2 regions of the Caballeronia sp. INML3B genome follow, and region 2 is predicted to be linked to the other one. Evidence: riboswitches for the same ligand, from Rfam matches in the RefSeq annotation. Region 2 holds a riboswitch; the other holds the start of a gene.
The links. Region 2 has a riboswitch for cobalamin ahead of NCS58_RS18730 (CbtB-domain containing protein). Riboswitches for the same ligand answer to the same signal wherever they lie in the genome.
Positions count from the first base shown of each region.

Region 1: linked by a shared signal. The riboswitch ahead of NCS58_RS03995 (TonB-dependent receptor domain-containing protein) and the one ahead of NCS58_RS18730 (CbtB-domain containing protein) in region 2 are both predicted to bind cobalamin.

Region 1 covers NZ_JALQDI010000003.1:161,338-172,875, forward strand. The annotation lists gene NCS58_RS03960 (LysR family transcriptional regulator) at 1-693, shown strand, start outside; gene lgt (prolipoprotein diacylglyceryl transferase) at 730-1,632, shown strand; gene NCS58_RS03970 (SIMPL domain-containing protein) at 1,662-2,393, opposite strand; gene NCS58_RS03975 (EVE domain-containing protein) at 2,470-2,928, opposite strand; RNA gene ssrS (6S RNA) at 3,000-3,181, opposite strand; gene NCS58_RS03985 (cell division protein ZapA) at 3,287-3,601, opposite strand; gene NCS58_RS03990 (hypothetical protein) at 3,598-3,966, opposite strand; cobalamin riboswitch at 4,225-4,550, shown strand; gene NCS58_RS03995 (TonB-dependent receptor domain-containing protein) at 4,630-6,504, shown strand; gene NCS58_RS04000 (iron ABC transporter permease) at 6,540-7,538, shown strand; gene NCS58_RS04005 (ABC transporter ATP-binding protein) at 7,535-8,311, shown strand; gene cobT (nicotinate-nucleotide--dimethylbenzimidazole phosphoribosyltransferase) at 8,323-9,372, shown strand; gene NCS58_RS04015 (adenosylcobinamide-GDP ribazoletransferase) at 9,374-10,132, shown strand; gene cobC (alpha-ribazole phosphatase family protein) at 10,117-10,686, shown strand; gene NCS58_RS04025 (cobalamin-binding protein) at 10,706-11,538, opposite strand, start outside.
Region 2 covers NZ_JALQDI010000040.1:626,816-638,353, reverse strand. The annotation lists gene NCS58_RS18775 (efflux RND transporter permease subunit) at 1-2,039, shown strand, start outside; gene NCS58_RS18770 (efflux transporter outer membrane subunit) at 2,045-3,544, shown strand; gene NCS58_RS18765 (hypothetical protein) at 3,717-3,941, shown strand; gene ppk2 (polyphosphate kinase 2) at 3,963-4,859, opposite strand; gene lhpI (bifunctional Delta(1)-pyrroline-2-carboxylate/Delta(1)-piperideine-2-carboxylate reductase) at 5,119-6,051, shown strand; gene NCS58_RS18750 (hypothetical protein) at 6,181-6,492, shown strand; gene NCS58_RS18745 (antibiotic biosynthesis monooxygenase) at 6,587-6,901, opposite strand; gene NCS58_RS18740 (DUF1428 domain-containing protein) at 6,942-7,313, opposite strand; gene NCS58_RS18735 (histidine phosphatase family protein) at 7,393-7,974, opposite strand; cobalamin riboswitch at 8,023-8,149, shown strand; gene NCS58_RS18730 (CbtB-domain containing protein) at 8,178-8,411, shown strand; gene NCS58_RS18725 (CbtA family protein) at 8,421-9,197, shown strand; gene NCS58_RS18720 (DUF1289 domain-containing protein) at 9,252-9,494, opposite strand; gene NCS58_RS18715 (cobyrinate a,c-diamide synthase) at 9,491-10,789, opposite strand; gene cobO (cob(I)yrinic acid a,c-diamide adenosyltransferase) at 10,795-11,397, opposite strand.

The DNA.
Region 1 (11,538 bases), on a different contig from region 2:
CAATCGCTCGCGCGCGGCGAGGCGGGCGTGCTGTCACTCGCGTTCGTCTCCACCGCCGATTACGGCCTTTTGCCGGCGCTGCTGCGCGAGTTCGGCGCGCGCTATCCCGGCGTGCGGCTGCAACTCACCGAGGCGACGAGCGACGTGCAGATCGAGGAACTCGTCGCCGGGCGCATCGACGCGGGCCTGGTAATTCCGCCGCTGCCGCCGCGCCATGCCACGTCGCTCTCGTATGTGTCCGTAGCGCGCGAGCCGCTCGTCATTGCGATGTCCGCCGATGCTGCGCAGGACCTGGGGCAGGGCGCCGACGAATGGGCCGATACGCCCGTCGATCTGCACGATCTCGCCGCCGCGCCGCTCGTCGTCTTTCCGAGGCGTCTCGCGCCGGGTTTGTATGACATCATCATGGGCTGCTACGGCGCGGCCGGCCTCACGCCGCGCATCGGCCAGGAGGCGATCCAGATGCAGACCATCGTGAGCCTCGTGTCCGCCGGCATGGGCGTGGCGCTCGTGCCGCATTCGCTGCGTCATCTGCGGCGCACGGGTGTCGTGTATCGTCCGCTGCGCCCGCTGAACGCGTCGACGATGCTCGTCGAAACCGGCCTCGTCTGGCGCGCGGCGGAAGTGAGCCCGGTGCTCGCGGGGTTCATCGAGATCGTTCGTTCGCGGGCCGAAACCGCGGGTTCGGTATGATTCGCCCTTGTAGTTCGCTCAAGCTCCCACATCAGAATGCTCATACATCCCAATTTCGATCCCGTCGCGATTCATCTCGGACCGCTCGCCGTGCGCTGGTACGGCCTCATGTATCTGGTGGCGTTCATATCGGCCATCGTCATCGGCCGGCTGCGTCTGCGCCTGCCTTACGTGGCGGCGCAGGGCTGGACCGCCAAGGACATCGACGACATGCTGTTTTATGGCGTCCTCGGCACGATTCTCGGCGGGCGCATCGGCTACGTGATCTTCTACAAGGCGAGCTATTACGCGGCGCATCCGCTCGACATCTTCAAGGTCTGGGAAGGCGGGATGTCGTTTCACGGCGGCTTTCTCGGCGTGACGCTCGCGATGGTGCTGTTCGCGTATCACCGCAAGCGCACCTGGCTGCAGGTAACGGATTTCGTCGCGCCGATGGTGCCGCTCGGTCTTGCGGCGGGGCGTCTCGGCAACTTCATCAATGGCGAGTTGTGGGGCCGCGTGACGAGCCCGAACGCGCCGTGGGCGATGCTCTTCCAGAGCTCGACGAACGACGACGCGATCTGGCTTGCGAAGAATCCGCAACTCGACGCGCACTACCATCTCACGGAAATCTTCCAGCGCTATCACATGCTGCCGCGTCATCCGTCGCAACTGTACGAGATCGCGCTCGAAGGACTCGTGCTGTTCATCGTGATCTGGACGTTTTCGCGCAAGCAGCGTCCCGTCGGCGCGATCTCCGCGCTGTTTCTGATCGGTTATGGACTGGCGCGCTTCACTGTGGAATTCGCGCGTGAGCCGGATGACTATCTCGGCCTTCTCGCGCTCGGCCTCTCGATGGGCCAATGGCTCTCGCTGCCGATGATCATCGTGGGCGTGCTGGTGATGGTGTGGGCGTACAAGCGCAATCTGCGTCTGCCGCCCGAATCCGCGAAAGCCTGAGCTTTGCGGGGCAGCACGCCCCGCATCGTTCAACGCCCCATCTGCACCGAACCGGAGACGTCGACGGTCACTGTCGTCGTGCCGGCTTCCATCGCGATGGGGGCGGCCATCTTCGCATCGGCGCTCATCGCGCGCGATTGCATCATCATGACCGGGCGCGGCTGAACGCCGCTATGTCCGACGTTCACTTCACGAATCGTGTAATTGCTGTAGCCGAACCCTTGCGCGGCGGCTTGCGCCTGCTTGCGGAACGAATCGATGGCTTGCGTGACGAGCTTCTGCTCGGCCGCGCGCTGCGCCTCGGGCGACAGCGAGAACGCGACGCTGCCTACCTGCATCGACGAGCTCATCTTGCCCGCGAGCTTCGACGCCGCCGCGAAGTCATGCGATTCGAGCACGATTTCCGTGCGGCCTCGCCATGCGGAGATCTTGCCGTCACGGTCCGTTGCCGGATACACGGTGAATGAGCCGCTCTTCGCGGTCACGCCGTCGACGCCCCTCGCTTCGCGCAAGGCGGCCTCGGCGCGCTGATTGAGCGTACTGGTGAGAGACGAGGGATCGGCCGCTTCCTGCTCGTAGAAGAGCGTGATGTTGACGACATCCTGCGGCACTTGCGCGCTTGCCTGTGCCGAAAGAGAAAGCACGCCCGAAGGCTGCGGCTGCGTGATGACCGTTTGCGCGGCGGCCGTTTGGGAAAGCGTGAACGCTGCGCCCGACATCGCGAGGAGCGCGAGCGCGGCAGCGGTTTTCTTGTTGATCATCGAAGGACTCCGAACGCGGGATATCGCGTGATTCGCGACGGGATTTAGGCGCGGCCTTCGTGTCGTAAGTTCCTTGTTAGACGAGTTGTTCGGTAATAAATCGCCACTGCGCTTCTGTTACCGGCGTGATCGACAGGCGATTGCCGCGCGCGAGCACCTGCATGTCCGCGAGCGCCTCATGCTCGCGCAACGTGGCGAGAGAAATGAGCGGCGTCTTCTTCACGAACTCGACATCGACGAGCATCCAGCGCGGCGTTTCCTGCGTGGACTTGGGATCGTAGTAATCGCTCTTCGGATCGAACTGAGTGGGATCGGGATACGCCGTCGAGCACACTTTCGCGATGCCCGCGATGCCAGGCTCCGGACAACTCGAATGATAGAAAAGCACACCGTCGCCGAGCTGCATCTGATCGCGCATGAAGTTGCGCGCCTGATAGTTGCGCACGCCCGTCCACGGCAAGGTTTTATTCGGCGCGTGCGCGAGGTGATCGATGCTCGCTTCGTCCGGTTCGGACTTCATCAGCCAGTAGCGCATGATGGTTCGCTATGCGGAAATCGTCGATGCAAATGAAAACGGCATCGGAAAAACCGATGCCGTTTCTTGAATGGGTCCCCGCCACGGCCGCTAGGCCGGCATCCTGAACCTGGGTTCAAGATTGGTCGCGGTAAGCAACACTTCGGGTACATCGGACTAGCGACGCGCGCGCCCGTGCTGCAAGGTTCCGCAACCGTGCCAATGTAGCATTGGTTCAAGGAATATATGACCTTGGCGAACCAGGCAGGGAACCGTCACTCTACACCAATCGTTTGCCTTATGCAGCCTCTCGGGAGCAAATCGGCAGTTTCTTTTTTCGATTGATATTGCGTGCTGATTGACTCAGCGCGCAGACGTCTCACTGCGCTTCATACTGCGCGATGACCGCGCCCAGTTGTTCGTTCATCGAATGCATCGTGCGGCGGATTTCCTCGGCGGGGAAGGCCTCGCCGTGACGCACGCTGTCCTGCAGCTTAAGCAATTCCGACGCCAGCGAAAGCGCTGCCATCACCGCGATGCGATCCGTGCCGCGCACGCTGCTCGCATTACGCACCTTGTTCATCTCGGCATCGACGCGCGCGACGGCTTCGCGCAATGCGCCTTCCGTTTCCGGCGAGCACGCGAGGCGATACGGCTGCCCGAGAATGGATACTTCGATCTGCGTGGTCGTCATGCCTTCTCTCCTTGATGATGCTCGCCGTGCAATTCCGCTTCCTGTGCTTCCCGGGAATCGGCGTCGAGGAGATCGAGTTGATTGTCGGATTCGGCATGTTGCGCGGACTTCGCGCGGGGCAGCTTTTCGAGAATGGCGTTGAGGCGTACTTGCGCGTCGTCGATTTTCGCGGAGAGCGAGTCGCGTTCGGATTGCAGCGTATCGCGCTCTTCACGCACTTGCGCAAGTTCGGCCTGCACGTTCGCATAGTCGGCGCGCAGTTGTTCGAGTTGCTCTTGCAGCGCCTGACGCGCCTGATTGTGGCGCTCGCTGATCTGGATCAGCCGGCCGATATTTCCTGACAGTGATTCGAGTTCGTTGAGCATGTGCTGCGTCCTCTAAAGACCTCGCATTTTAGCGCGGTTCAACGGAGCTTCCGATAATTGTCTCGTTTCGAGACGTAACAGCATGCGATCTTGCGCTTAATCCTTCGAATCAAGCGCATGTCGCCATGCATTCGTGTGCAGAAAAGGCGAGCGCTGGTCATCGCTCGTGGGGACAGGCCGGCCGATTCTCGTTCGATTCGTCATGTGCCGCGCTACTCTGTCCGTGCCGTTTTCTTGACGGCCCCAACCCGCGCTCCTACACTTGCCGCACTTTTTGGTGCTCGCATTCGCGGATCTCGCGGATGCAGTCAAACGGGAAACAGGGAGCGAAGTCTCCGAAGTCCGACCGGGACCCACCCGGGATGAGCCAACCTGTGCTGCCCCCGCAACGGTAAGCGACCGCAACGCAAGTTGCAAGTCGTCTCATGCGCGTTTTTGCAGCGCAAACGTGTGGATTTTCATCACACCGGGTTTGTTATTCGAATCCACTGCAAGAAACGTGTCGACGCCACTGCGCACGATGCGCGGGAAGGCGAGACGATCCGTCGTCAGCCCGGATACCGGCCAGAGTTCGACGCATCGGCGCTCAATGCGCAAGTGCGTTCGTCGCGCATCGTCCTCGCGGGGAGCGGGGTCGCGCTCATGCGAAACGGAACTTCACTCATGGTATTGCCACAGGCCGCGCTCAAGAACGGCCCCACTCGTCATGTCGCGCTCGTTGCAGCGGTCTTCGGCTCGGCGCTCCCCGGCGCGGCGCACGCCGCCGACGGCGCCTCGCAAACGCTTGCCCCAGTCGTCGTCACCGCGACGCGCGCGCCGCAGCCGCTCGCCGAATCGATCCCGCAGACATCGGCGTTCGATGAACAGGACATCGCCGATGCCAACGCCGACGACGCGCTCGGCCTCGTCGCGCTCGCGCCCGGCGTGCAGGTCACGCGCAACGGCGGACCGGGCGCGAATTCCGGCGTCTACATACGCGGCGCGGCGTCGTCGCAATCGCTCGTTCTGATCGATGGCGTGCGCGTCGAATCGGTGTCGCTCGGCGCGGCGCAGCTATCGCAATTGATGCTCGATGAGATCGGGCGCGTCGAGGTCGTGAACGGCAATGTATCGGCGTTGTACGGCTCGAATGCGATTGGCGGGGTCGTGCAGATCTTCACCAGGGAAGGCGAGCCGCATCCGCCGCGCTTCGCTTTCGAGGCCGAGTACGGCAGCTATCACACGCAGCGTCAATCGGCGGGCGTGAACGGCGCGCTCGACAAGGACGGCCGCACGACCTTCAGCCTGAACGTGTCACGCGAAAAGACCGATGGATTCTCGTCGATCGATCCGGCGATCGCGCCCGGCGCGAATCCTAACGCGAACGGCTATCTGAACGAGAGCGTCGCGGCGACGCTGCGCCACCGGTTCAGCGACAAGTGGGATGCGGGCGTGCGCTTCATGCAATCGAACGGCATCGACAGTTTCGACGATGCCTACGGCCAGCCATCCGACATCAACGAAGCGCACGATCGCGTGCGTTCGGCGTCGGTGTTCGCGAATGGCAGGATCACCGACAACTGGACCACGCACTTCACGGTCGCGCAGGGGCAGGATCGCGCGAATATCGAGCAGAACGGCGCCTATACGAGCCGCTTCGACTCGGAGAATCGGCAATACACGTGGCAGAACGATTTCAGGATCACCGATGCGCACACGCTGTTGTCCGGTTACGAGCATCTCGATCAGACGCTCGATTCCGACCAGTTCACCGCGCCCGATCGTCACGTGAATTCGGTGTTCGCGGGCTACGTGGGGCACATCGGCGCGAACGATTTGCAGGCGAATCTGCGGCACGATCAGTATTCCGATTTCGGCGGCGCGAACAGCTACTATCTGGGCTACGCATATCACTTCGATGCGCACTGGAAGGCGAGCGCGAGCTATGCGGCTTCGTTTCGCGCGCCGAGCTTCGACGACCTCTACTATCCGTTCAGCGGCAATCCGTCGATCCAGCCGGAGCGCAGCCATTCGGTCGAGGCGGCGTTGCAGTACGCATCGAATGCGCTCGGCGTGATGCGCGTGACGCTGTTCCAGACGCGCTATTCGAATCTGATCGACTATGTTTCCGACGGCGGGTTCTACTATGTCGCGCAGAACGTCGGGCGCGCGAAAGTGCAGGGCATCGAGGGATCGTGGGCGGGACATGTCGGCGCAACCGACGTGCGCGCGGGCGTCACGTTCCAGAATCCCGTCGACGAGACGAATCACGAGGATCTGACGCGGCGCGCGCGGCATTTCGCGACGCTCACGGCGCATCGCACGATCGCGCGCTGGCGCGTCGGCGGCGAGTGGATCATGAGCGGAGAGCGCCACGATTACGATTCGACGCTCGCGGGTTACGGCATCGTGAATCTTTCGGCGCGCTATGACGTCTCGAAGTCGTGGTACGTCACAGCGCGCATCGACAACCTGTTCGACAAGGACTATGAACTTGCGTACTCGTACAACACGCCGCGGCGCGGCGCCTATATCACGCTCGGCTGGCATCCGTCGTGAGCAACGCGCCTGAGTGTCTCCAGCGTGCGCGTGCGATGAACGCGAGCCGCGCGGCCGCGATCTGGATCGCGCTCGCCGCGGCGACGTTCATCGTGCTCGTCGCGTCGCTCGCGATGGGCAGTGTCGCGTTGCCCATGTCGCGTGCGCTCGGCGCGCTCGTTCGCACGCACGCCGCGACGCCCGATATCGCCGATGAGATCGTGCTCACCTTGCGGCTGCCGCGCGCGCTCGCGGGCTTCGCATCGGGCGCGCTGCTCGCGATGGCGGGTGCGCTGCTGCAAGTGCTGTTGCGCAATCCGCTCGCGGAGCCGTACGTGCTCGGCGTATCCGGCGGCGCCGCGACGTTCGCGCTTGCCGCGATGCTCGCATCGGTGCCGTGGTGGGGCGTCGATATCGCGGCGTGCGCGGGCGCGTTCGCATCGATCGTCGTCGTGCTCGGACTCGCGCGCAAGGATCTCTGGCAGAGCGCTCAGGATGCGTCGCCGCGACTATTGCTCACGGGCGTCGTGATCGCATCGGGATGGGGCGCGCTGATCACGCTGATGCTGAGCATCGCGCCCGAGAACCGGCTGCGCGGCATGATCTTCTGGCTGACGGGCGATCTCAATGGCGCGGCCGCGCCGTGGCCTGCGTTGATTGCGCTCGCTGTCGCGCTCGTCGCCATCGTTCCTGTCGCGCCGCAATTGAACGTGCTTCTGCGCGGCGATGCCACCGCGCGTGCGCTCGGCGTGCCGGTCGAACGATTGCGCCTGCGTGTGTATCTCGTCGCGTCGATCGCCGCGGCGGCTGCGGTGACGACGGCGGGAACCATCGGCTTCGTCGGCCTCGTCGTGCCGCATCTGCTGCGTCTCGCGTTCGGCAACGATCAGCGCATGCTCGTGCCCGCCGCCGCGCTCGCGGGCGGCCTCGCCGTGATGGCCGCCGATCTCGCCGCGCGCACCGTGATCGCGCCCGCGCAGTTGCCGGTGGGCGTCGTCACGGCGCTGATCGGCGTGCCGATGTTCCTGTGGATGCTCTTGCGGAGAGCGCCATGACCTTGCAACTCGATGCCGTCGTGATTCGCGCGGGCGCGCGCACGCTCATCGGCGGTCTCACGCAGACGATATCGACGGGCGAAGTATGGTGCATCGCCGGGCCGAACGGCGCGGGCAAGACGACGCTCATCAACGTGCTCGCGGGTCTCTCGAAACCGGCGTCGGGCCGCGTGTCGCTCGATGGCCGCGCACTCGCGTCATGGCGCGCGGCGGACCTCGCACGCGCGCGCGCGCTGATGCCCCAAGCCATGCACGACGCCTTCAGCGCGACCGTGCTCGACACCGTATTGCTCAACCGCTTTCCCTATCTCACCGGCTGGGGTTGGGAGAACGAAGACGACCGCAGCGCCGCGCGCGCCGCGCTCGACACGCTCGGCCTCGCGTCCTTCGCCTCGCGCGACGTGCTGACGCTCTCGGGTGGCGAACGCCAGCGCGTTGCCTTGGCTGCCGTGCTGTGCCAGAACGCACCGTGCCTGTTGCTCGACGAACCGCTTTCGCATCTCGACCTGCGTCATCAGATCGACTGCCTGCATACGTTGTGCGACACCGCGCGCGAGCACAAGCGCACCGTAATCTTCTCGTGCCACGATCTGAACCTTGCGCGCCGTTTCGCGACGCATGCGCTCCTGCTCGACGGCAACGGCGCCGCTCACGCGGGCCTCGTCGCCGACGTCCTCACGCCCGAACGCGCGGGCGCGGCATTCGGCTATCCGCTCGCGCTCATCCGCGACGGCGAGCATGAAGCGCTCGTGCCTTCCATTCATCGCCCCTGAAAGGAATTTCGATGTCCTCGTTCAACGACATCCCGCTGCCCCGCGCACTCGACCGCGCACTCGAAGCCGAACTGCGCCGCGTCATCGACATGAAGACGAAGCCGCCCGGCAGTCTCGGGCGGCTCGAATCCCTCGCGCTGCAAATGGGCCTGATCCAGCGCGCGACCAGGCCGCGCATCGAGCGTCCCGGGATGATCGTCTTCGCCGGCGATCACGGCATCGCGAAGGAGGGCGTGAGTTCGTATCCGCAGGAAGTGACGGCGCAGATGGTCGCGAATTTCTTGAGCGGCGGCGCGGCGATCAACGCGTTGTCGCGCTCGGTCGGCATGTCGCTCGAAGTCGTCGATGCGGGTGTCGCGACGCCGATTCCCATCGACCACGGGTACGAACGCCTGTCGCTGGGACTCGGCACGCGCAACTTCGCGCGGGAGCCCGCGATGTCGCGCGAGACCGCGCTCGAAGGCATCGCGCGCGGCGCGGCGCGCGTGCGGCATCACGCGTCGCTCGGCACGAACGTGATCGGCTTCGGCGAGATGGGCATCGCGAATACATCGGCGGCGGCGTGTCTGATGAGCCGCTTGTGCGATCTGCCGATCGGCGAGTGCGTCGGCCGCGGCACGGGTCTCGACGACCATGGCCTCGCGCACAAGCGCGATGTGCTCGGCCGCGCGCTCGCGCTGCATCGCGAAGGCGATGCGATCGACACGCTCGCGACTTTCGGCGGCTTCGAAATCGCGATGATCACGGGCGCGTATCTCGCCGCCGCATGCGAAGGCATGACGATCTTGGTCGATGGCTTCATTGCGACATCGGCGTTGCTCGTGGCCGCGAAGATCGCGCCCGAGGTGCTCGAGTACTGCGTGTTCGCGCATGCGTCGAACGAAACGGGGCATCGGCGCATGCTCGCGCATTTCGATGCCGCGCCGCTCTTGCAACTCGATCTGCGGCTCGGCGAAGGCACGGGCGCGGCGCTCGCGTTGCCGATCCTGCGCGCGGCCGTCGCGTTCGTCGACGAGATGGCGAGCTTCGAGTCGGCCGGTGTGTCGAACAAAGCCGGTTGAGATGCGTCCCCTCGACGAACTGCGCTACTTCTTCACCGCGCTCGGCTATTTCACGCGCGTGCCGGTGCCGCGTTGGGTCGGCTTCGAGCGCGAGTATCTGAACGCGGCGGCGCGTTACTTTCCGCTCGTCGGCGCGATGGTCGGCGGTGTCGCGGCGCTCGTCTATCTCGCGGCGTTGCGCGTGTTTCCCGCGGGCGTCGCAGTGCTGTTGTCGATGGCCGCGACGCTCGTCATGACCGGCGCGTTCCATGAAGACGGACTCGCCGATTGCGTCGATGCGTTCGGCGGCGCGTACACGCGCGAGGATGCGCTGCGCATCATGCACGACTCGCGCATCGGCGCATTCGGCGCGATTGCACTCGTGATCGCGCTCGCTTTGAAATGGCAGACGCTCACCGCGCTGCCGCCGCAACGCGTCGCGTGGACGATGATCGCCGCGCACGCCGCGAGCCGCGCGTTCGCGATCAGCTATCTCGTCACGCTCGACTACGTGCGCGCCGAGGGCAAGGCCAAACCGGTCGCGCAGCGCATGAGCGCTGCGTCGTTCGCGCTCGCGCTCGTGTTCGGCGTGCCCTGGCTTTTCGTGATCGACTGGAAGCTCGCGTGCGTCACGATCGTCGCGCTGATCGTTTTGCGCTTCTTTATCGGGCGATACTTCGTGCGTCGCATCGGCGGCTATACGGGCGATTGCCTGGGATTCGCGCAGCAAGTGTTCGAAATCGCGATCTATCTCATCGGGCTCGCATGGATCTCGTCCTGATTCGACATCCAGAAGTCGCCATCGAAGCGGGCGTGTGCTATGGCCAGACCGATGTGCCCTTGCGCCACGATGTGCGCGATCTCGCCGGCGCATTGACGGCGCGCATGAAGGCGCTGGACGTTCCGGCGTGCGTGGACGGATGGCATGCGAGTCCGCTCGAGCGATGCGCGTCGCTGGCGCGTGTCCTTTCAGCCGATGCGCATATCGATGCGCGTCTCATGGAGATGCACTTCGGCGCGTGGGAAGGCCGCGCGTGGGACACGATCGATCGCGCGCTCATCGATGCCTGGGCCGCCGATGTCGAACATGCGTGTCCGCACGGCGGTGAGAGTCTCGCGCAGTTCGCGCAACGCGTTATCGCATGGTTCGACGCGGCGTGTGTCGATAAGAACGTCGTGCATGCCGTCGCTCATGCCGGCGTCGTGCGTGTGCTTGCGGCGCATCTTCTCGGCATCGCGCGTGAGAGCGCGCTGCAATGGCCGCTCGATTTCGGCGGGCTCGCGTGGTTCAGGCGCGTGCGCGGGCAGTGGCTGCTTGTGCGGTGGAATGCTTAGGCTTTCGGCGCTACCCTGGTTATTTCACACGCCGCCCGCGCACGGTTTCCAGATCGCGGCAAAGCTCGGCCGCACCGAGCACGAGGCGCGGCGTCGGCCGGTTGATGAGATCGCCGTCGATCCCGAAGAGATTGCCGCGCGCAACCGCCGTCAACGATGTCCAGCGCTTCCATCGTTCGAGCGCCGGCAACGGGCGATCCGGCTGCGTCGCGCCGGGCGTCGCGGTGACGATCGCTTCGGGATTCGCCGCGAGCACGGCTTCGCTCGATATCGTCGGCACGCGCGGTTTTTCCGCCGCGAATACGTTCACGCCGCCGCACAGCCCGATCACTTCGTCGAAGACGTTGTCGCGATTGAGCGTCATCAGCGGATCGTCCCAGACCTGATAGAACACGCTCACGGTCGGCCGCGCCGCATAACGCGCGCGCAGTTGCGCGATGTCGCGCGTGAACGCATCCGCGCTCGCGTGTGCTTGCGCCGACGTGCCGAGCAGCGCGCCGAGCTTGTCGATGCTCGCGGCGATATCGTCGAGATGTTTCGGTTCGCTGAAGTAGACCGGAATGCCGAGCGCCGTCAGTCGATCCATCTGACGCGCCGCGTTCCCATGCCGCCACACGACGATCAGATCGGGATGCAACGCGACGATGCGTTCGAGGTCGAGCGCCTTGTTGTCGCCGACACGCGGGATAGCCTGCGCTTCCTTCGGATAGTCGCTATACGTCACAGCGCCGACGATGCGCGCGCCGCCGCCCGCCGCGAACAGCAGTTCGGTCACGTGCGGCGCGAGACTGACGACGCGTTGCGCGGGCTTCGCGAGCGTGACCGATGCGCCGCTGTCATCGGTCACGGTGA
Region 2 (11,538 bases):
CGTTCGGCTTCTCGATCAACGCGTTGTCATTGTTCGGGATGGTGCTCGCGATCGGTATCGTCGTGGACGATGCGATCGTGGTCGTGGAGAACGTGGAGCGCAACATCGAGGCGGGCTTGTCGGCGAGAGAAGCCACGTATCAGGCAATGCGCGAGGTGAGCGGGCCGATCATCGCGATCGCATTGACGCTGGTTGCAGTGTTCGTGCCGCTCGCGTTCATGTCGGGTCTCACGGGCCAGTTCTACAAGCAGTTCGCGATGACCATCGCCATCTCGACGGTGATCTCCGCGTTCAACTCGCTGACCTTGTCGCCCGCGCTCGCAGCACTTCTGCTGAAAGGCCACGACGAGCCGAAGGACTGGCTCACGCGCGGGATGGACCGCGTGTTCGGCGGCTTCTTTCGCGGCTTCAACAAGGTGTTTCATCGCGGCTCGGACGCGTATGGCAAGGGCGTAAAGAGCGTCATCAATCGCAAGGCCTTGATGATGGTGGTGTATGCCGTGCTGCTCGCCGGCGCCGTGCTGATGGGCAAGGTCGTGCCGGGCGGCTTCGTGCCCGCGCAGGACAAGGAGTATCTGATCAGCTTCGCGCAACTGCCGAACGGTGCATCACTGGATCGCACCGAAGGCGTGATCCGTCAGATGTCGGATATCGCGCTGAAGCAACCGGGCGTGGAAAGCGCGGTGGAGTTTCCGGGCTTGTCGGTGAACGGCTTCACCAACTCGTCGAGCGCGGGCATCGTGTTCGTCACGCTGAAGCCCTTCAAGGAGCGCGTGCATGACAAGGCGCTGTCGGCGAATGCCATTGCGGGTGCGCTGAATCAGAAGTACGCGGGCATCAAGGGTTCGTTCATCGCCGTGTTCCCGCCGCCGCCGGTCCTCGGTCTCGGCACGCTCGGCGGCTTCAAGATGCAGCTCGAGGATCGCGGCGCGCTCGGCTATGCGGCACTTGCCGATGCGACGCAGGCGTTCATCAAGCGCGCATCGCAGACGCCCGAGCTCGGACCGACGTTCTCCAGCTATCAGATCAATGTGCCGCAGTTGAATGTCGATCTGGATCGCGTGAAGGCGAAGCAACTCGGCGTGTCCGTGACGGACGTGTTCGACACGATGCAGGTCTATCTCGGCTCGCTCTACGTGAACGACTTCAATCGCTTCGGACGCGTGTATCAGGTGCGCGTGCAGGCGGATGCGCCGTTTCGCGCGAACCCGGAAGACATCGGCCTGTTGAAGACGCGCAACGCGAATGGCGACATGGTGCCTTTGTCGTCGCTCGTGAAGGTCACGCCGACGTATGGCCCTGAAATGGTCGTTCGCTACAACGGCTATACCGCCGCGGACATCAACGGCGGCCCGGCGCCGGGCTATTCGTCGGGCCAGGCGCAGGCGGCGGCGGAACGCATCGCGGCGGAAGTGCTGCCGCGCGGGATCAAGTTCGAATGGACCGATCTCACGTATCAGCAGATCCTCGCGGGCAATGCGGCACTGTGGGTGTTCCCGATCAGCGTGCTGCTCGTGTTCCTCGTGCTTGCCGCGTTGTACGAAAGCCTGACGCTGCCGCTCGCGGTGATCATGATCGTGCCGATGAGCATTCTGTCGGCGCTGCTCGGCGTATGGCTCACCGATGGCGACAACAACATCTTCACGCAGATCGGCTTGATGGTGCTGGTGGGCTTGTCGGCGAAGAACGCGATCCTGATCGTCGAGTTTGCACGCGAGCTGGAGATGCAGGGCCGCTCGATCGTGCAGGCCGCGATCGAAGCGAGCCGCCTGCGTCTGCGCCCGATTCTGATGACGTCCATCGCGTTCATCATGGGCGTGGTGCCGCTCGTGCTCTCGACGGGCGCGGGTTCGGAGATGCGTCACGCAATGGGCGTCGCGGTGTTCTTCGGCATGCTGGGTGTGACGCTCTTCGGTCTGATGCTGACGCCGGTGTTCTACGTGATCCTGCGCAAGCTGTCCCGCACCGAGCATGTGACGGACAAGCACGGCTCGCATCCGCAGATGCGCGGTATCGGTGCCTCCTACGAGGCGCAATGAGGTCGATGATGAATAAGCTACATGTGTTATCGAGTCTGATGGCTTCGCTGTTGCTGGTGGCGGGCTGCTCGCTCGCGCCCACTTACGAGAAGCCGGACGTGAATGCGCCGTCCGCGTACAAGGAAACGCCGCAAAAGCCGCTCGATGCATCGGAAGCGGGCACCTGGAAGACCGCGCAGCCTTCGGAAGAGATGATGCGCGGCGAATGGTGGACGATCTTCGACGACGCCGCGCTCAACGATCTGGAGAAGCAGGCGCAGGACGCGAACCAGAACCTGAAGGCGGCAGCGGCGCGCGTGAAGGAAGCGCGCGCGATCAACCAGACGGCCCGCGCGGGCCTCTTTCCGACGCTCGACGCGGGTTTCGGCCCGACGCGCGAGAAGCTCTCGCCGGCATCGCAGTTCCTGCCGGCCGATGGCAACGTGCCCGCGCAGACGTTGTGGCGCGCGCAGGCGAGTGCGTCGTATGAAGTGGATCTGTTCGGCCGCGTATCGAACTCGGTGCAGGCCGCGAATGCGGACACGCAGCAGAGCGAGGCCTTGTTCCGCTCCGTGCAATTGGCGTTGCAGGCGGACGTCGCGCAGAACTACTTCAATCTGCGCGAGCTCGATGCCGAGACGGATGTCTTCACGCGCACCGTGCAGTTGCGCGAGGAAGCGCTGAAGCTCGTGCAACGCCGCTACACCGAAGGCGATATCAGCGAGCTCGATGTTGCGCGGGCGAAGTCGGAACTGGCGACGGCGCGCTCGGATGCGATGACGGTGCAACGTCTGCGCGCGGCATCGGAACATAGTCTCGCCGTGCTGCTCGGCAAGGCGCCCGCCGAGTTCTCTATAGCCGCGAACCCGCTCAAGCCGGTCACGGTGCGCGTGCCGCCGGGGCTGCCCTCGGCGCTGCTCGAACGTCGGCCGGATATCGCATCGGCGGAACGCGCGATGGCGGCGGCGAACGCGCGCATCGGCGTGGCGAAGGCGGCGTTCTTCCCGTCGCTGACGCTCACGGGCTCGGGCGGCTTCGAATCCGCGACGCTCGGCGATCTCTTCAAGTGGTCGAGCCGCACGTTCCTGCTCGGGCCGTTCGCGGGCACGGCGCTGAACATCCCGATCTTCGATGGCGGCCGGCGCAAGGGCAATCTCGCGAATGCGCGCGCCATTTATGAAGAGGATGTCGCGAGCTATCGTCAACAGGTGCTCGTTGCGTTCCGCGAGGTGGAGGACAACCTTTCCGATCTGCGCATCCTCGAAGACCAGACAGCGACACAGGACGATGCCGTGAAAGCATCGGTGCGTGCCGCGCAGCTTTCGCGCACGCAGTACACCGAAGGCGCGGTGAACTACCTCGACGTGATCGATGCGGAGCGTACCGTGCTGCAGACGCAGCGCGCGTCGGTCGAGCTGCGTGGGACACAGGCGGTATCGACGGTGAATCTGATCCGCGCACTGGGCGGCGGCTGGGGCGATGCAAAGCCCGCGCCGGTGCCCGAACCGAGTCTCGCTCAGAAGTGACGTGAATATGGCCCCGCATTGCGCGGGGCCAATTCGTTAGTGTTCGCTGAAAAGAAGGATCGGAGAGACGCAGTGGATTGTTCGTCTCCCGGAACATATGTCTTCACCTGGGCGGCGTTTATCCGCGAGGCTCCATTCCTTAGAATTCTGATCATGGGATAGGGAGCCGATGATGAAAGACTTGATCGCAAGACAACTGTATCAGCCGGCGGTGGTGCTGCCACTGCTACTGTTGACGCGCCTGATGGTCACGCTCGACTTCAATCTCGCGCAGGTCATGTTCGTGATGGTGCTCAAGGGTTCGCAGCACGCATATCAGTTCGCGCTGCGTCACACCGTGGCGCGTCAGCGCGGTAATGTCGCCGTGAAGCGCGTTCCCTGCAGCAACTGCTGCTGACGCGAGCCGTATCATCGAACGTCAATACACCTCAGGAACGTACATTTCATCCGGCACGGGTTGCCGCAGATAATCGGGATTGAATACGCGCTCGGGCAGCTTGATCGGCTCATGCTCGATCTCGTGATACGGCACCTGGCTCAACAGGTGATGAATGCAGTTCAGGCGCGCACGCTTCTTGTCGACGGCCTGCACGACCCACCACGGCGCTTCGGGAATGTGCGTGCGCTGGAGCATGACTTCCTTCGCGACCGTGTACGCTTCCCAGCGGCGTCGGCTCTCCAGATCCATCGGGCTCAGCTTCCACTGCTTGAGCGGGTCTTCGATACGCGCCTCGAAGCGCACTTCCTGTTCGTCGTCGGTGATCGAGAACCAGTACTTGATGATCTGGATGCCGCTGCGCACCAGCATCTTCTCGAACTCGGGAACCGAGCGGAAAAACTCCTCATATTCTTCGTCGGTGCAGAAGTTCATCACGCGCTCGACGCCCGCGCGGTTGTACCAGCTTCGGTCGAACAGCACGATCTCGCCCGCCGCGGGCAAGTGCGACACGTAACGCTGGAAATACCACTGCGTGCGCTCGCGATTATTCGGCGCAGGAAGCGCCGCCACGCGGCACACACGCGGATTCAGGCGCTGCGTGATGCGCTTGATCGCGCCGCCTTTGCCCGCCGCATCGCGTCCCTCGAACAGCACGACCAGACGATGCCCCTTGTTCACGACCCAGTCCTGCAGCTTCACGAGCTCGCCCTGCAGACGGAACAGCTCGCGGAAATAGGTTTTGCGCAAGCGCCGTTCTTCTTCCGAGAAGGTCGATTCGCCGTCCAGGAAGCGGTCGTCGACTTCCATCTCGAACTCTTCGTCGTAGCTGTCGATGATGTCGGCGTGGAAGCGGCGCTGTTTTTCCGTCTGATTCATGAAGGGCTCCGTGGGCGTTCCTGGGCTGCCGCCGTCGCGTTTGACCGGTCGCGGCGCGGGCCGGGCGATTATGACGGTATTCGATGGCATTCATACGACAACGGTCGATTCAAACATTGTAGAAAGCCGCGCGTGCGGCCTCAAATCCGGCGCACGGCTTTGTGACACGGCGCCGCGCGCCGTTAGAATGTTCCGGCATTTCGATGGCATGCCAATGGCATTGTCGACCTCATCTCAACATCTACCGCGAGCGAACACGATGACCGCAACGATCCAGAGTTTCGACGAAGCCCAAACCGCGCGCCTCGTGCCTTATGACCGGCTCGTGGACACGCTCGCCGCAACGATGCTCGACTACGCGGCGGGCCGCATCGTGAGTCCGGAGCGCATGGTCGTGCCGATCGAGGGCGGCGTCATGCTGTCGATGCCCGCGAGCGCCGCCGATATCGCGATGCACAAGCTCGTCAATGTATGCGCCGGCAATGGCGCACGCGGCTTGCCGACGATCCACGGTCAGGTCACCGCGTACGACGCCACGACGGGCGTGCCGCAATTCATGCTCGACGGTCCCACCGTGACGGGGCGGCGCACGGCGTCCGTGTCGATGCTCGCGATCCGCGCCCTTCACGTCGTCGCGCCGCGCGAGGTGCTCGTGATCGGCACGGGCAAGCAGGCTGCGTATCACGTCGAGGCGCTCGCCGCCGTTTATCCGGATGCGCGCATTCGCGTACAGGGCTCCCGTCCTGAACGCGCACGCGATTTTTGCGCCGCGCATGCGTCGGCTTCGGGCAATCTCGCCGTGCTCGAAGACACCACGATTCCCGATTCGGTCGATGTCGTCATCGCCGCCACCACGAGCAAGACGCCCGTCTACACGATGCCCGCGCGTGCGGGGCGGCTCGTGATCGGCGTGGGCGCCTTTACCGCCGATGCCGCAGAGATCGCCGCCGCGACCGTCCACGCGAGCGAGCTTTATGTCGATGACCTCGCGGGCGCGCGTCACGAAGCGGGCGACTTCATTCTCGCGGGCGTCGACTGGAACGCGGTGCATGCGCTCGCCGAAGCGCTCGCCGCTCCGAAAAAGGCCGAGCGGCCCGTCGTGTTCAAATCGGTCGGCTGTGCGGCGTGGGATCTCGCGACCTGTCGCGTGGCGCGGGCGGTTTTGTCGGAGGAAAGCTCGCAGGTGCGATAGACCGCACGAGGGAAATGCTGCTTGGAACGCGACTTGCTAATTGTTTGTCTATTGAAAAGAGGGGCGACAGCGTCCCGAGACTAACGGCGCGCAATGTGCGCCACAGCAATCAAGCCAGCGAACTGACCCATGACAAGTCGATATGACAGCAAATGGCACCCGTGGATTCCGGCGCAAGGTGACGGGCGCGAAAGCGCTAAAGGGAAGCGCCCGGCGGCTCCCCAGGCGAGCGCCGCGCCGCCCGCGGGCTACTTCATCTCCGTGCTGGAGCTTGCGACAGGCGAAAAGCTCGGCAACGACGAGCGTCTGCGCGCCGTGGCCATGCTCGAATCGCAGTTCGGCGAGGGCCGGCCGCGCACGCTGAAAGAAGCGGTGCGCATCTGCGCCGCAGCGATCGATTCGTCGACGTTGCAGCGCATGGCACGCGGCGCAAAGGCCTGACGAGAGTTCGCTGAACGCGCGTTTTTTCACATCAGTGTAAAACGCGCGTGCTCACGGAAAAGCGCCCGGTCGTTCGAGGGCACGCTCGGAGCGCTTATTTGACGGTCTGAATCACTTCGAAGCCTTCGAATTCGGGGTGGCCGAGATAGAGTTGGCGCGTCTCGCCGCCGGCGTTGCGATGCGCGGCGCGAAACGCGTCGGATCGTGTCCAATTCTCGAAGGCCGCCTGGTTCGCCCAGATCGTATGACTCGAATAGAGGACGTGGTCGTCCTTGACCGGTCCTTTGAGCAGATGAAACTCGACGAACCCCGGCACATCCTTGAGATGCGTGTCGCGGCTGCTCCAGAGGCGTTCGAAGTCGGCTTCGGCGCCGGGCACGATCTTGAAGCGGTTCATGGCGATATACATGTCGAAGCGTTTCCTTCTCGTCAGGTCAAAAACATAAGAATCAGCTACGCCCCAGTTCCACGAGCGTCGTGAAACCGCCGAAGAACATGCGCTGCGGATCGAATGGCGGATCGCCGGATTCCATCATCGCCTTGAGCCGCGGGTCTTCCATCACCTTCGCGTTGACGCTGTCGCGCTGCTCGCGCGACGCGTAGACGATATACGAGAACGCCACGGTCTCGCCTTCCTTCATTTGCACGCTCTGCGGAAACGACGTGAGCTTGCCGGGCTTGACGTCGTCGGCGATGGTCTCCACGAACTGCAGTGCGCCATGCTCGAGCCAGATCTTGCCGGCGGCCTCGGCCATGGTGCGGTAGGCGTCGATCTTGTCGATCGGCACGGGTACGACGAATCCATCCACGTAATGCGGCATCTGAGTCTCCTGAATCGGTTCGAGAGCGGACCGCGCGTGCGATGCGCTGCTCGTTTGAGCGATGTGTCAGCAACGAAGTTCAGGCCGCTTCATGCGGCGATTCGGCGGTCCATGCGTCGGCGGGCGAGGCGCGTTTGAGCACCGTCGATGAAAGCGGCGCGAAATTCATTCCGTACACGGACTGGAGCGGCATGCCGAGCATATGCGCGAGCGCCACTTTGACGACGATCGCATGCGTGACCACGATGCAGCGCTCGCGCGCATTCAGGCGATCGACGAATGCAAGCCCCTGCGCGACGCGCGCTGCGAGCATGGCAACGCTCTCGCCGCCGTGTCCGCGCGCTTCTGGATCCGCAAGCCACGCGGCGACCTGCTCGGGCTCGCGCTCGGCTGTCTCGCGTATCGAGTGCCCGCGCCAGCGGCCATAGTCGATATCGTCGAACGCGGGCGCGATTTCGAAAGCATCGGCGATCCATTGCGCGGTCTGGCGCGCTACGCGCGCCGGGCTCGCGATCACGCGTGTATCCCGCACGGAGCGCGGCCCCACCCGCAGCGGCGCGAGTTGAATGCGTGCATCATGCTCGGCATGATCGTCGCCTCCGGGAAAGTGGCCGGTTTTCATCGCGCGCGTAGCGGCGTGGCACAACAGAATGAGTTCCAAGGGAGTCGCCGGGCGAATCGGAATCGTTTTACTTTGCCGCCGATCATCATAGAATGGCAAGCTTGCAGTGCGAGGAAGCCGGTGCAAATCCGGCACGGTCGCGCCACTGTATGCGTTCGTCAGCGTGAAAGCGTTGCGCCGCGAGTCAGACCCCGCTGCATGCTCTTCGTCAATCGGGACGCGCTTTTCCCTGGAGAACCACCATGAATGCTTCCAACACGCCGGCCTTTTCCGCTCCGGTTTCCCCGTCGCTCGACGCACCCGTGCCCCTTCCGGTGCGCGAAGTGCTCCCGTGGGCCGTTTTCATCGGCCTTCTTCTGTTGATCGCAATCTATTTCGTCGGCGCGGAGCAGGGCGCGACGTCGATCTTCTCGGGCATGTACGTCCACGAGTTCGTTCACGATGGCCGGCATCTGCTCGGCTTTCCGTGCCACTGAGGACGCGTCATGATTCGCACTTTGCTGATACGCGGCATGATCGCGGGGCTGATCGCGGGCCTGATCGGCTTCGGTTTCGCTCGTGCGTTCGGGGAGCCGTCGGTGGCGCGCGCCATCGCGTTCGAGCAACATCACGAGCAGGCGCACGACCATGAGCATGCCGATGCCGCGAGAGGCGCCGCGCATTCGCACGATCACGGCGACGAAGAACTCGTCTCCCGCGATACGCAAGCGGGTCTCGGCCTCCTGACGGGCGTTGCGGTGTTCGGCACCGCATTGGGCGGTCTCTTCTCGCTCGTGTTCGCGTTTGCTTATGGGCGCCTCGGCGCGTTGCACGCGCGCGGCACGTCGGCGCTTCTGGCGTTGTTCGGCTTCGTGAGCGTCGCCATCGTGCCGTTCCTCAAGTACCCGCCGAATCCGCCGGCGGTCGGCAATCCCGACACCATCGGGCCGCGCACGGCGCTCTTCTTCGGCATGGTGGCCATTTCCATCGCGGCGGCCGTGTTCGCGCTGTGGCTCTGGCGGCGCATGGCGGCGCGACATGACGGCTGGAACGCGACGCTTATCGCCTCGGCCGCGTATCTCGTCGTGATCGTGGTGGCGCAGCTTGCACTGCCGCGCATCGACGAAGTGCCCGCCGATTTCTCCGCGTCGCTCTTGTGGAACTTCCGCCTGGCCGCGATCGGCATTCAGGCGCTGATCTGGACGACGCTCGGTCTCGTGTTCGGCGCACTCGCCGCACGTGAACTGGACCGGCCGGCTGTCAGGAGAATGGCGGCGGCTTGACGCTTCTTGCAGGCTCGATTGTCCGGCCCACGTTTCGATCGAAGCGTGGGCTTTCTATTTCGCGCTTGCCGCACGCCGTGCGAGCAACGCGTCGAATAAATCGAGCTTCGCGGCTTCGTCCATCGATTTGAAGGTCTTGATTTCTTCGCGGCTTCTGAAGCATCCAAGGCATAAGCCCGTTTCCGGATCGAGCTTGCAGACGTCGGTGCAGGGCGAGCCGATGGGTTCCTGCGTCTTTGCGCGCTCGATCGTGAATGCGAGATCGAGCGGCGTGCGAATGTCTTGCGTCGTCGTCATAGTGATTCGCCGCGAAAGAGCGCGGCAGCGGCGGCCGGATTCGACGGCCAGTAAGCGTGCATGTAAGTGGCCGTGACCGGCCCGTGTCGATAGAGCGCTTCGCCCGATGTGCCCGTCGTCGCGTGTTTCGCCTCGAGGACGGCCTGCATCGGCGTGTGCAGAGTCGAGTAATGGAACGTGTGGCCCATCATCGCGCCGTGCGTCGTGTCGATACGCTGCATCGCGAGGCGCGACAGCTTGCGTTGCATTGCGGCATCGCCCGGAAGAATGCCGAGCATCGCGTGCCGTGTGCCTTCGATGTCCGTCAGCGTGTCGAGCAGATAGAGCATGCCGCCGCATTCCGCGACGACCGGCTTCGCTTTTGCAACGTGTTCGGCGATCGACGCGCGCGCGTTCGCATTTACCGCGAGACTTGCCGCATGCAGCTCGGGGTAACCGCCGGGAAGATAGAGCGCATCCGCATCGTGGGGCGCGGATTCGTCGGCGAGCGGCGAGAATGTGCTGATGCGCGCGCCCATCTCGGCGAGCAGATCGACGTTCGCCGGATAGACGAACGAGAACGCTGCGTCGCGCGCAATCGCGATATGCATCCCGTCGAGCAGACGCGGGGGCGCGGGAAGGGTCGTATCGTCGAAATGAACGGGCGGCGGCAGATCCGCGAGCGCGGTTTGCGCGATCGCGTCGGCGGCGCGATCGAGGCGCGCGTCGAGGCCCGCGATTTCGTCAGGCTGCGTGAGACCGAGATGACGCTCGGGCAGCGCGATATCGTCCGCGTTCGACAGATGGCCGCAATAAAGCAGCCCCTCTGGAATGGTCTCCGACAGCATCTGCGCATGGCGCGCCGACGCGACGCGATTGGCGAGCACGCCATGAAACGGCACGTCCGCGCGATAACGCGCGAGCCCGAACGCGATCGCGCCGAAGGTCTGCGCCATGCCGTGCGCGCCGATCACCGCGAGCACGGGCACGTTGAACGCGGCGGCGAGGTCGGCGCTGCTTGGCGTGCCGTCGAAAAGACCCATCACGCCTTCGATGAGAATGAGATCGGCCTCGCGGGCGGCCTGTGCAAGCAAGGCGCGGCACGCGTCGAACCCGACCATCGAGAGATGCAGCGAATACACGCTCGCGCCGCATGCGCGCTCGAGGATCATCGGATCGAGAAAATCCGGGCCGGTCTTGAACACGCGCACGTTCAGGCCACGGCGCGTGTGATGGCGCGCAAGCGCGGCCGTCACCGTGGTCTTGCCTTGATGCGACGCGCTTGCGCCGATGAAAAGAGCGGGGCAGTCGGGCATTGCGTTCAGAACTCGACGCCGCGTTGCGCCTTCACGCCCTGCTCGCGATAGGGGTGCTTCACGAGCCGCATCTCGGTGACGAGGTCGGCGAGTTCGATCAGCGCATCGGGCGCATGCCGGCCGGTCACGACCACGTGCAGCATCGCGGGCCGCGCCTTGAGCACGTCGAGCACTTCATCGAGCGGCAGATATTCATACTTGAGCACGGTGTTCAGTTCATCGAGCACGACCATCTGATAATCGCCGCTTTCGATCATGCGCCGCGCCTCGTTCCAGCCTTTGCGCGCAGTGGCCATGTCGGCCTCGCGGTTCTGCGTGTTCCAGGTATAGCCGTCGCCCATCGTGACGAAATCGCAATGCGCGATCGCGCCGAGGAAATCGCGCTCGGACGTATGCAGCGCGCCCTTGATGAACTGCACGACGCCGAGCTTCATCCCATGACCGAGCACGCGCACGGCCATGCCGAACGCCGCCGTGGTCTTGCCCTTGCCGTTGCCGGTATTCACGATCAGCAGGCCTTTTTCATGATCGGCGGCGGCCTGCTTTTTCTCGTGACCTTCCTTGCGACGCTGGGTCATGCGCAGATGCGATTCGGTATCGGTTTTCACATCGACTCCATTCGAATGGGGTTGCAGCGGGTCTTTGCATGACGAAAGACGGCCGTATCGTACATCAGCAGCGGCCGCGTTTTCGGCTTAATTCTGCGCTAACAGACGGTGGGCATCATGCAGTCACGCAATCACCGACTT